DNA from 2 places in the Streptomyces sp. NPDC050145 genome. Region 1 is predicted to be linked to the other one. Evidence: riboswitches for the same ligand, from Rfam matches in the RefSeq annotation. Region 1 holds a riboswitch; the other holds the start of a gene.

Region 1 (4,851 bases):
GACGGCACGCGCCGGCGTGCTCCCGTAGACCGCGAGGTGGAGCGGCAGCTCACTCGTGGGGACGAGGGCGCCGCGCCGGGTGCGCCCGGCGAGGTCGACGGCGAGCAGGTCGTCGGGCGTGAGCCGGTCGTAGGGGACACCGCTGGGGGTGACGAGCACGAGGGCTTCGTCGCCGTCGCCGACCCGCACGGAGACATTTCCCGAGGTGCCGACGACGAGGCCGTCGGTCACGGTCCTGCGCGCGGTGGCCACCAGCTCGTCCCACGCCTGTTCGAGTTCACCCATGCGCGCATCCTGCCAGGCACCCGAACGGCGGGAAACGCGCCGGGCCGGGACCGAGATCCCCGCCCCGGCACATCCCATATGTGCATATTTCTCATCCCTACGACTACTGGCTTCCGGGGGGAAACATGGCCCGTGACCACACTCCGTCCCGTCGTCGCGCCCGAGTCGTCGCGGCGGTCTCCGCGGCCGCCGCCCTGACGCTCGCCGGCACCGCGCTCGCGGAACTGCCGGCCCAGGCGGCGGGCAAGCCCAAGGGGCACGACGTCTCCTCGCACCAGAAGAACGTGAACTGGGCGAAGGCGAGCAGCAAGGGCGCGCGGTTCGTCTACGTGAAGGCGACCGAGTCGACGAACTACCGCAACCCCTACTTCGCCCAGCAGTACAACGGCGCCCACGACCAGGGCATCATCCGCGGCGCGTACCACTTCGCACTGCCGGACAAGTCGTCCGGCCGCACGCAGGCCGCCTACTTCGTACGCAACGGCGGCGACTGGACCCGGGACGGGCGGACGCTGCCGCCCGCGCTCGACATCGAGTACAACCCGTACAGCGCGAAGAAGAAGTGCTACGGCATGAGCCGGTCGAAGCTCGTGTCCTGGATCGACTCGTTCAGCGACGAGGTGCTGCGCCGGACCGGGCGGCGTCCGGTGATCTACACCAACTACACGTGGTGGAAGAAGTGCACCGGCAACAGCGGGGCCTTCGCCGCGAACCACGCGCTGTGGCTGGCCCACTACGCGAGGACCGCGGGGCCGCTGCCGCGCCGCTGGTCGTACTGGACGTTCTGGCAGTACGCCAACAAGGGCGGCCTGCCGGGTGATCAGAATCTCTTCAACGGGTCCCGGGCCCAGCTCGAGCGGTTCGCCCGGGGGTAGTCCGACCGGGCCGAAAGTCCCGCGGAACCCGGAATTCCGGGGCTTTCGCGGGATCGGTCCGCGCCGCCCGCCGCCGCCCCGCACGAAGCGGAGCGAAGACCTGCCGGATCGGGACACCACCCAGCCCCGCTCAGTTCATCTTCCGTTCACCCGACTTCCCTACGTTCAACTAGCCACTGACGTCCAACCGAAGCCTGGGTAAATGGAACACATCACGCTGCTCCTAGCGATCGTGATCGTTACCGCACTGGTCTTTGACTTCACCAACGGTTTCCACGACACCGCCAACGCGATGGCGACGACCATCTCGACAGGCGCCCTCAAGCCGAAGACGGCGGTGGCCATGTCCGCCGTGCTGAACCTGGTCGGAGCGTTCCTCTCCGTCGAGGTCGCGAAAACCATCTCCGGCGGCATCATCAACGAGGACGGCCTCAAGACAGAGGTCATCTTCGCGGCGCTGGTGGGCGCCATCCTCTGGAATCTGCTGACCTGGCTGGTCGGCCTGCCCTCCAGCTCCTCGCACGCCCTGTTCGGCGGCCTCATCGGCGCCGCCGTCATGTCGATGGGCTGGTCGTCGGTCAACGGCGGCACCGTCGTCACCAAGGTGCTGCTGCCCGCGGTCGCCGCGCCGCTCGTCGCCGGCCTCGCCGCGATGCTCGCGACGCGCCTGACCTACCGCATCAGCAAGAAGACCGACGAGAAGGCCACCGCCAAGGGCTACCGCGCCGGGCAGATCGCCTCGGCCGGCCTCGTCTCCCTCGCGCACGGCACCAACGACGCGCAGAAGACGATGGGCATCATCACGCTCGCCCTGATCACCGGCGGTGTGCTCGCGCCGGACGCCGACCCGCCGCTGTGGGTCATCGTCTCGGCCGGCATGGCCATCGCCCTCGGCACGTACCTGGGCGGCTGGCGGATCATCCGCACCATGGGCAAGGGTCTGACCGACCTGGCCCCGCAGCAGGGCTTCGCCGCGCAGACCAGTGCCGCGACGGCGATCCTCGCCTCCTCGCACATCGGCTTCTCGCTCTCCACGACCCAGGTCTGCTCCGGCGCCGTCATGGGCTCGGGCCTCGGCCGCAAGGGCGGTGTCGTCCGCTGGTCGACCGCCACCCGGATGTTCGTCGCGTGGGGTCTGACCCTGCCGGCGGCCGGTCTGGTCGGCGCGGGCGCCGAGTTCCTCACCCAGCAGGGCCCGTGGGGCATCGGCCTGACGGCCGCGCTGCTCATCGGCGGCGCCTCGGTCATCTGGGTGCTGTCCCGCCGCAACTCGGTCGACCAGCACAACGTGACGGCCGACGAGATCGGCACCGAGGCCCCCGCCGCGGAGCCCGCCGGTGTCGTCACGACCGCGATCGCCGCGGTCACGCCGCCGCCCACCGGTGCGCTCGCCGTCGAGGAGTCCCCGATGCCCGCCGCGGCCGCCTCGGTGGCCGACCCCGCGCGCGCCACGACCGGCGCCACGCTGTAAGGAAGCAGGACCAGCTATGAAGATCGACTGGGCGGCCCTCGGCTCCGTGTTCGGCGTCAGCCTCGTGGTGACCGTGGCCCTGGTGGGCCTGTTCACTCTCGGGATCGTCGGCCTCTCCAAGAAGGAGTCCGCGACGCGCGCGGGCGGTTCGGCGACGCTCGCCGTCTCCGGCGCCTACCTGTGCTTCGCGCTGTGCTCGGCGGCGGTCGCGTACGGGATCTTTCTGATCGTGGCCTGACCACGGTCGCAGCACTCCCTCGGCGGGGTGGGGACGCACGCGCGTCCCCACCCCGCCGACGTGTTGTGGACCTGGCCACACTCACCCGCCGCAGGTCAACAGCAAGTTGACGTGCCTTCGCGGAGCGTGGTGCACTTCCCTCGCCATATACGGCAGCAGCAGAGGAAGCCGGTGCGAATCCGGCGCGGTCCCGCCACTGTCAGCCCTCCCCCGGAGGGCGAGCCAGGAACTCACGCTGCCGGTCTCTTCGAACCAGGGCGTGGACACCCTGAGTGAGGACAACTACCGCCATGTTCGCCCCGCGCGGCGCACGGCGGGCCGAGCGCGTCTTCGCGTACGGCGCCGCCCTGGGTATCTTCAGCGACCTCCTGGTCGGCGATCCGCGCCGCGGGCACCCCGTCGCGGGCTTCGGCCGCGCCGCGGGAGCCGTCGAGCGCGTGCTGTGGCGGGACGATCGCGGCCGGGGCGCCCTGCACACGGCCGTGTGCGCCGGTGGCGCCGCCGCGCTGGGCGCGCTCGCCGCCCGTGCCGTACGCCGCTCCCCCGCCGCCTCGGTCGCACTGACCGCCGCCGCGACCTGGGCCGTGGTCGGCGGCACCTCGCTGGGCCGTGAGGCGCGGGCCGTGGGCTCCGCGCTGGAGGCCGGCGACGTGGAGCTGGCCCGGGAGCTGCTGCCCCGGCTGTGCGGGCGCGACCCCGAGGGCCTGGACGCCGACGGCATCGCGCGCGGCGTCGTCGAGTCGGTCGCCGAGAACACTTCCGACGCGGTCGTGGGCGCCCTGGTGTGGGGTGCCGTCGCCGGGGTGCCGGGGCTGCTCGCCTTCCGTGCCGTGAACACACTGGACGCGATGGTCGGTCACAAGTCGCCGCGCTACCGGCGCTTCGGCTGGGCCTCGGCCCGGCTCGACGACGTCGCCGGCTGGCCCGGCGCCCGGCTGACGGGCGTCCTCGCGGTGCTGACCGGCGGCCGCCCCCGGGACGCGGTGCGGGCCTGGCGGGCCGACGCGGAGCGTCACCCGAGCCCGAACGCGGGGGTCGTGGAGGCCTCGTTCGCGGGCGCGCTCGGGGTGCGTCTCGGCGGCACGCTGTCGTACGCGGGGCGGGTGGAGCACCGGCCGGTCCTCAACGAGCGGGGCCGGCCCGTACACGTACGTGATGTGGAGCGGGCCGCGCGGTTGTCGCGGCGCGTGAGTCTTTCGGCGTTGGGAGTCTGTGTGGGCGCGCGGTTGCTGTGGGGCCGTCGATGACGGGCGCGAGGAAGGGCGGCGGCCTGCTGGTCGCGGGCACCACCTCGGACGCCGGGAAGAGCGTGGTCACCGCGGGGATCTGCCGGTGGCTGGTGCGGCAGGGCGTGAAGGTCGCGCCGTTCAAGGGGCAGAACATGTCCCTGAACTCGTTCGTGACGCGTGAGGGCGCCGAGATCGGGCGGGCGCAGGCCATGCAGGCGCAGGCCGCCCGCGTCGAGCCGAGCGCGCTGATGAACCCGGTGCTGCTGAAGCCCGGCAGCGACCGGAGCAGCCAGGTCGTCCTGATGGGCAAGCCGGTGGGCGAGTTGAGCGCACGCGGCTACCACGGCGGGCGGCAGGCGGCCCTGCTGGACACGGTGGTGGGATGCCTGGAGGAGCTTCGGGGCAGTCATGACGCCGTGATCTGTGAAGGGGCGGGCTCGCCCGCCGAGATCAATCTCCGGCGGACCGACATCGTGAACATGGGCATCGCGCGGGCCGCGCGGCTGCCGGTGCTCGTCGTCGGCGACATCGACCGCGGGGGCGTCTTCGCGTCGTTCTTCGGCACGACGGCGCTGCTCGCGCCCGAGGACCAGGAGCTGCTCGCCGGGTATCTGGTGAACAAGTTCCGCGGTGACGTCACCCTGCTGGAACCCGGCCTGGACATGCTGGAATCGCTGACGGGCCGCCCCACGTACGGCGTTCTTCCCTATCAGCACGGGCTCGGCATCGACGAGGAGGACGGCCTGCGGGTGT
Region 2 (4,851 bases), on a different contig from region 1:
GGCGGCGTCGGCCGGATCGAGATCCAGGAAACCGTCCAGCACCCCGGCCGCCTCGAGAGCGATCAGGTTGCGCCGGACGTCCTGCTCGGGCTCGGGACCGGTGTGGCGGCCACGGGCCGGCCAGACAGTCGCGGGGGCGGGGTTCGAGGAAGGTTTCTTCTTGGCCATGGAGTCGATCTGTGAGCGGACGGGGCCCGACCAGTATGGTCCGTCGACCTGTGTGCGCGGAGGACCAGGGGGTGCGGGTGTCGGGATTGTCGCGCCGGGATTGTCGCACGTGCCCGTGATTCCACGCCGTGTACCCGGCGACACGCCCGCCGGATCCCGTACGCTCGCCGCATGGCCAGGTACTTCGACGTGCATCCCGAGAACCCGCAGGCGCGCCTGATCACGGCCGTCGCCGACAGCATCCGCGACGGGGCGCTCGTCGCCTATCCGACGGACTCCTGCTACGCGCTGGGCGCGCGGCTCGGAAACCGCGAGGGGGTCGACCGGATCCGCGCGATCCGCCAGCTCGACGACAAGCATCACTTCACGCTGGTGTGCCAGGACTTCGCGCAGCTCGGCCGGTTCGTGCACATCGACAACGACGTGTTCCGCGCCATCAAGGCGGCCACGCCCGGCAAGTACACCTTCATCCTGCCCGCGAGCCGCGAGGTGCCGCGCCAGCTCCAGCACCCGAAGAAGAAGACCGTCGGCGTCCGCATCCCCGACCACGTCGTCACCCAGGCCCTGCTCGCCGAGCTCGGCGAGCCGCTCCTGTCGAGCACCCTGCTGCTGCCCGGCGAGGACGAGCCCCTCACCCAGGGCTGGGAGATCAAGGAGCGGCTCGACCACTCCGTCGACGCGGTGCTCGACTCCGGCGACTGCGGCACCGAGCCGACCACCGTCATCGACTTCTCCGACGGCGAGGCCGAGATCGTCCGGTACGGCGCGGGAGACACCGAGCGCTTCGAGTGAGCGGCCCGCTCGGCGGGCTCAGACCGTGCCGAGGAAACGGATGTGCGGTCCCGCCTCCGGGTCCGGGTGCGTGATCTTGGCCCGTACGCCGTAGACGTCCGCGACCAGTTCCTCCGTCAGGACCGCGCCCGGGGTGCCGGACGCCACGACGCGGCCCGCGCGCAGGACGACGACCTCGTCGCAGTACGTGGCCGCGAGGTTCAGGTCGTGCAGGGCGACCACACAGGTCAGGTCGAGGCTCTGGACCAGGTCGAGCAGCTCCAGCTGGTGCTGGATGTCGAGATGGTTCGTCGGCTCGTCCAGGAGCAGTTCGCGCGGCTCCTGGGCCAGCGCCCGCGCGATCTGCACCCGCTGCCGCTCACCGCCCGAGAGCGTGTGCCACAGCCGGTCCGCGCGGTCGGCGAGCCCGCTGCGTTCCAGCGCGGAGCGCACCGCCCGCTCGTCGGCCGCCGAGGCCGGCGACCACGCCCTGCGGTGCGGGATCCGGCCGAGCCGCACCACGTCGGCGACCGTCAGCTCCACCTGTGTGTCGGACTGCTGCTGCACCAGCGCGATCCGGCGCGCCGCCTCCCTGCGCCCCACCTCGGCGAGCGGATCGCCGTCGAGGGTGACGACCCCGGCCGTCGGCGCGAGCACCCCGGCGAGCAGCCGCAGCAGCGTCGACTTGCCCGACCCGTTCGGCCCGAGCACCCCCGTCACCGAACCGGGCTTCGGCGCGACACTCACCCCGTCGAGGATCACCGCCGCGCCCGCCGACCGGGCCACGCGCTCGGCGCCGAGCCCCGCCGTCATCGCGTGCTCCGGCCGCGCCACAGCACGTACACGAACGCGGGCACGCCGATCAGCGACGTCACCACCCCCACGGGGACCTCCTGCGGTTCGAGAGCCGTACGGGCCAGCGTGTCGACCCACACCAGGAACACAGCCCCGGCGAGCGCGGTGGCCGGCAGCAGCCGGGTGTGGCCGGGGCCCACCAGGGCGCGGGCCGCGTGCGGCAGCACCAGACCGACGAAGCCGATCGCGCCCGCCGCGCTGACCAGCGCCGCCGTCAGGAGTGCCGTCACGCACAGCAGGACGAGCCGGGTGCGGGCCACCCGCACACCGAGCGCGGCCGCCGCCTCGGGGCCGAACGCGAACGCGTCGAGCGTCCGCCCGTACCCGAGGCACACCGCCAGCGTGACCACGAGGACGGCCAGGCACAGCCACACCTCGGTCCAGCCGACCCCGCCGAGCGAGCCGAGCAGCCAGAACAGGACGCCGCGCGTGGTCTCCGCGTCCGCCGCCGTCAGGACGACGAACGAGGTCAGCGCCGAGAACAGCTGCATCGCCGCGACACCGCACAGCACCACCCGGTCCGTGGTCCCGCCGAGCGCGTGACTGAGCACCAGCACCAGGCCGAACGAACAGACGGCGCCCAGGAACGCGCCGCCGGACACCGACAGGGCGCCCCCGCCGATGCCCAGCACGACGACGAGGACGGCGCCGGTCGAGGCCCCGGAGGAGACGCCGAGCACGAACGGGTCGGCGAGCGGATTGCGCAGCAGGGCCTGGAGGACCGTGCCGCAGACCGCGAGGCCCGCCCCGCACACGGCGGCCAGCAGGGTGCGCGGCAGCCGCAGGTTCCACACGATCCCGTCGCGGATCGGCGACAGGTCCGAGCTGCCCCAGCCGACCCGGGCCGCGACCGACGCCCACACGTCGCCGACGCCTATGTGTGCGGGCCCGATCGTGATGGCCACGGCGACCGAGACGCACAGGGCGAGCAGGCCCGCCGCCGCGTACGACGCCGGGCGCAGGCGGGTCACTTGGTGAGGCCGGGGCACTTGGTGGGGCCGGGTCACTTGGTGAGGCCGAACGCGCGCAGCGCCGCCGCCACCTTCTCCACGCCGTCCACGGTGCGGATCGTCGGATTGAGGTCCTGCCCCTTGAGCAGCACGTACCGCTTCTCGCGGACCGCCTTCATGTTCTTCGTCGCGGGGTCGGACTCCAGGAACCTGATCTTCTGCGCCGCCGACTCGGCCGACTGCGAGCGCCGGGTCAGATCGCCGATCACCAGGACGTCCGGGTCGCGGTCCACGACCGTCTCCCAGTTGATCTGCGGCCACTCCTCATGGGTGTCGTCGAAGACGTTGCGCACCCCGAGCGCGTTCGTGATGACTCCGGGAGCTCCGCAACAGCCCGCCATGTAGGGCGACTTGGAGTCGGAGAACCAGTACAGGACGCGCACGCCGTCGGCATCGCCACCCGAAGCGGCCTTCCGCACCCGCGACTTGAGCGTCGCCACCAGCTTCTCGCCGCGTTCGCGCACGTCGAAGATCCGTGCCAGGTCCCGGATCTCGCCGTAGACCGTGTCCATGGTCAGCGCCTCGGTGCGGACGCCGTCGCCGTCGCCGCTGTTGTCCTTGTCCGCGCAGTCGGTGGGGGACAGGTACGTCGGCACGCCGAGCTTCTCGAAAGAGGCGCGCGGCGCCACGCCGCCCTTGCCGAGCGTGTACCCGAACGAGGCAGCGGCGAAGTCGGGTTCCGTGTCGAGGACCTTCTCGAACGACGGGTAGCGGTCCGCGAGGCGCGGCACCTTCGCGTTCGCCTTCGCCAGGTTCCCGCGCACCGGGTCGGTCCAGGTGCCGGTGCCCGCCATCCGGTCGGCGAGGCCGAGGGACAGCATGATCTCGGCGGAGCCCTGGTCGAGGGCGACGGCGCGGCGCGGCGGGTGCGCGACGTGCACGCGCTGCCCGCAGTTGGTGAGCGTGACACCGGCGCCGGACGCACCGTCGGAGCGCTCCGACGGGGCGCCGGATCCGCAGGCGGTGAGCAGCAGTGCGGTGATCGGCACGAGGGCACAGAAGCGGGCGAGACGTGCGAAGGGCACGGGAGATCCTTTAGCGTCCAGGGCTCAAACGCGGAGCCGGCCAACGGTCCGCCCCGCCGGGTGCACGGGCGGGGCCGCCAGCAGGTCTTCGGACTCGGGGTCGTCCGGACGGAGCGCCTTCCCAGGCCCGGTTCCCCCCGGCCCAGTGGCAGTTGCCCCGCCCGTCGCCCTCACCGCTGCGCGTCAGTTCCGGTCTTGCACCGGATTCCCTGACCCGAGTACGTACAAGTACGCACAAAGGTACGACTGGCTTGGGGAAGCTATCACAGGGCGTCACCACCCCGGCAGGGCGCGTCAGTCCTCGCCCGACCAGGCCCGCAGCTTCTCCGGATTGCGCACCACCCAGATCCGCGCGACCCGTCCCCCGGCGAGGTCGAACGCCGCCACCGTCAGCACCACACCGTCCCGGAGCGCGACGAGTCCCGGCGCGCCGTTGACCGTACGCTCCAGAAGTTCCAGACCCGGCGCCTTGTCGGCGATCGCCACCATGTACGAGGCGATGCGCGCCGCCCCCTCGACCGGGCGCAGCGCGGCACCGGCCAGGCCGCCACCGTCGGCGGTCATCACGGCGGACGGGGCGAGCAGGCCGACGAGCGCCGCGATGTCCTTCGCCTCCCAGGCCCGTCTGACCTGCCGCACCGCTTCCGCCTGCCGCGCGCCGACGTCCTCCGGGCGCGCGGCGCCCACCCTCCGCCGCGCCGAGGCGGCCAACTGCTTGCAGGCCGCCGACGACCGGCCGAGGACCTCCGCGATCTCCGCGAACGGATACCGGAACACGTCGTGCAGCACGAACGCCACCCGCTCCGCCGGCGTCATCGACTCCAGGACGACGAGGAACGCCATGCTCACGGACTCGTCGAGCACCATCTGCTCGGCGAGGTCGCCGCCCTGCCCGTGCGCCCACTCGGACCGGTCCGGGAGCGGCTCGGGCAGCCACGCGCCCACGTAGCGCTCGCGCCGGGCACGCGCCGAGCCGAGCACGTCCAGGCAGATCCGGCCGGTCACCGTCGTCAGCCAGGCGC

The links. A riboswitch is a leader RNA that binds a small molecule or an ion and turns the genes downstream of it on or off. The one in region 1 is predicted to bind cobalamin.
Region 2: it holds a riboswitch for cobalamin, as region 1 does, so the genes downstream of both, ACIBTU_RS00615 (ABC transporter substrate-binding protein) here and ACIBTU_RS37720 (cobalamin biosynthesis protein) in region 1, are expected to answer to the same signal.

The regions. Positions count from the first base shown of each region.
Region 1 is NZ_JBITJS010000030.1:10,862-15,712, forward strand. It holds gene ACIBTU_RS37700 (class II aldolase/adducin family protein) at 1-285, opposite strand, end outside; gene ACIBTU_RS37705 (lysozyme) at 411-1,160, shown strand; gene ACIBTU_RS37710 (anion permease) at 1,363-2,631, shown strand; gene ACIBTU_RS37715 (hypothetical protein) at 2,648-2,869, shown strand; cobalamin riboswitch at 2,978-3,121, shown strand; gene ACIBTU_RS37720 (cobalamin biosynthesis protein) at 3,160-4,116, shown strand; gene ACIBTU_RS37725 (cobyric acid synthase) at 4,113-4,851, shown strand, end outside.
Region 2 is NZ_JBITJS010000001.1:114,826-119,676, forward strand. It holds gene ACIBTU_RS00595 (hypothetical protein) at 1-168, opposite strand, end outside; gene ACIBTU_RS00600 (L-threonylcarbamoyladenylate synthase) at 340-960, shown strand; gene ACIBTU_RS00605 (ABC transporter ATP-binding protein) at 979-1,752, opposite strand; gene ACIBTU_RS00610 (FecCD family ABC transporter permease) at 1,749-2,765, opposite strand; gene ACIBTU_RS00615 (ABC transporter substrate-binding protein) at 2,798-3,829, opposite strand; cobalamin riboswitch at 3,891-4,095, opposite strand; gene sigJ (RNA polymerase sigma factor SigJ) at 4,124-4,851, opposite strand, start outside.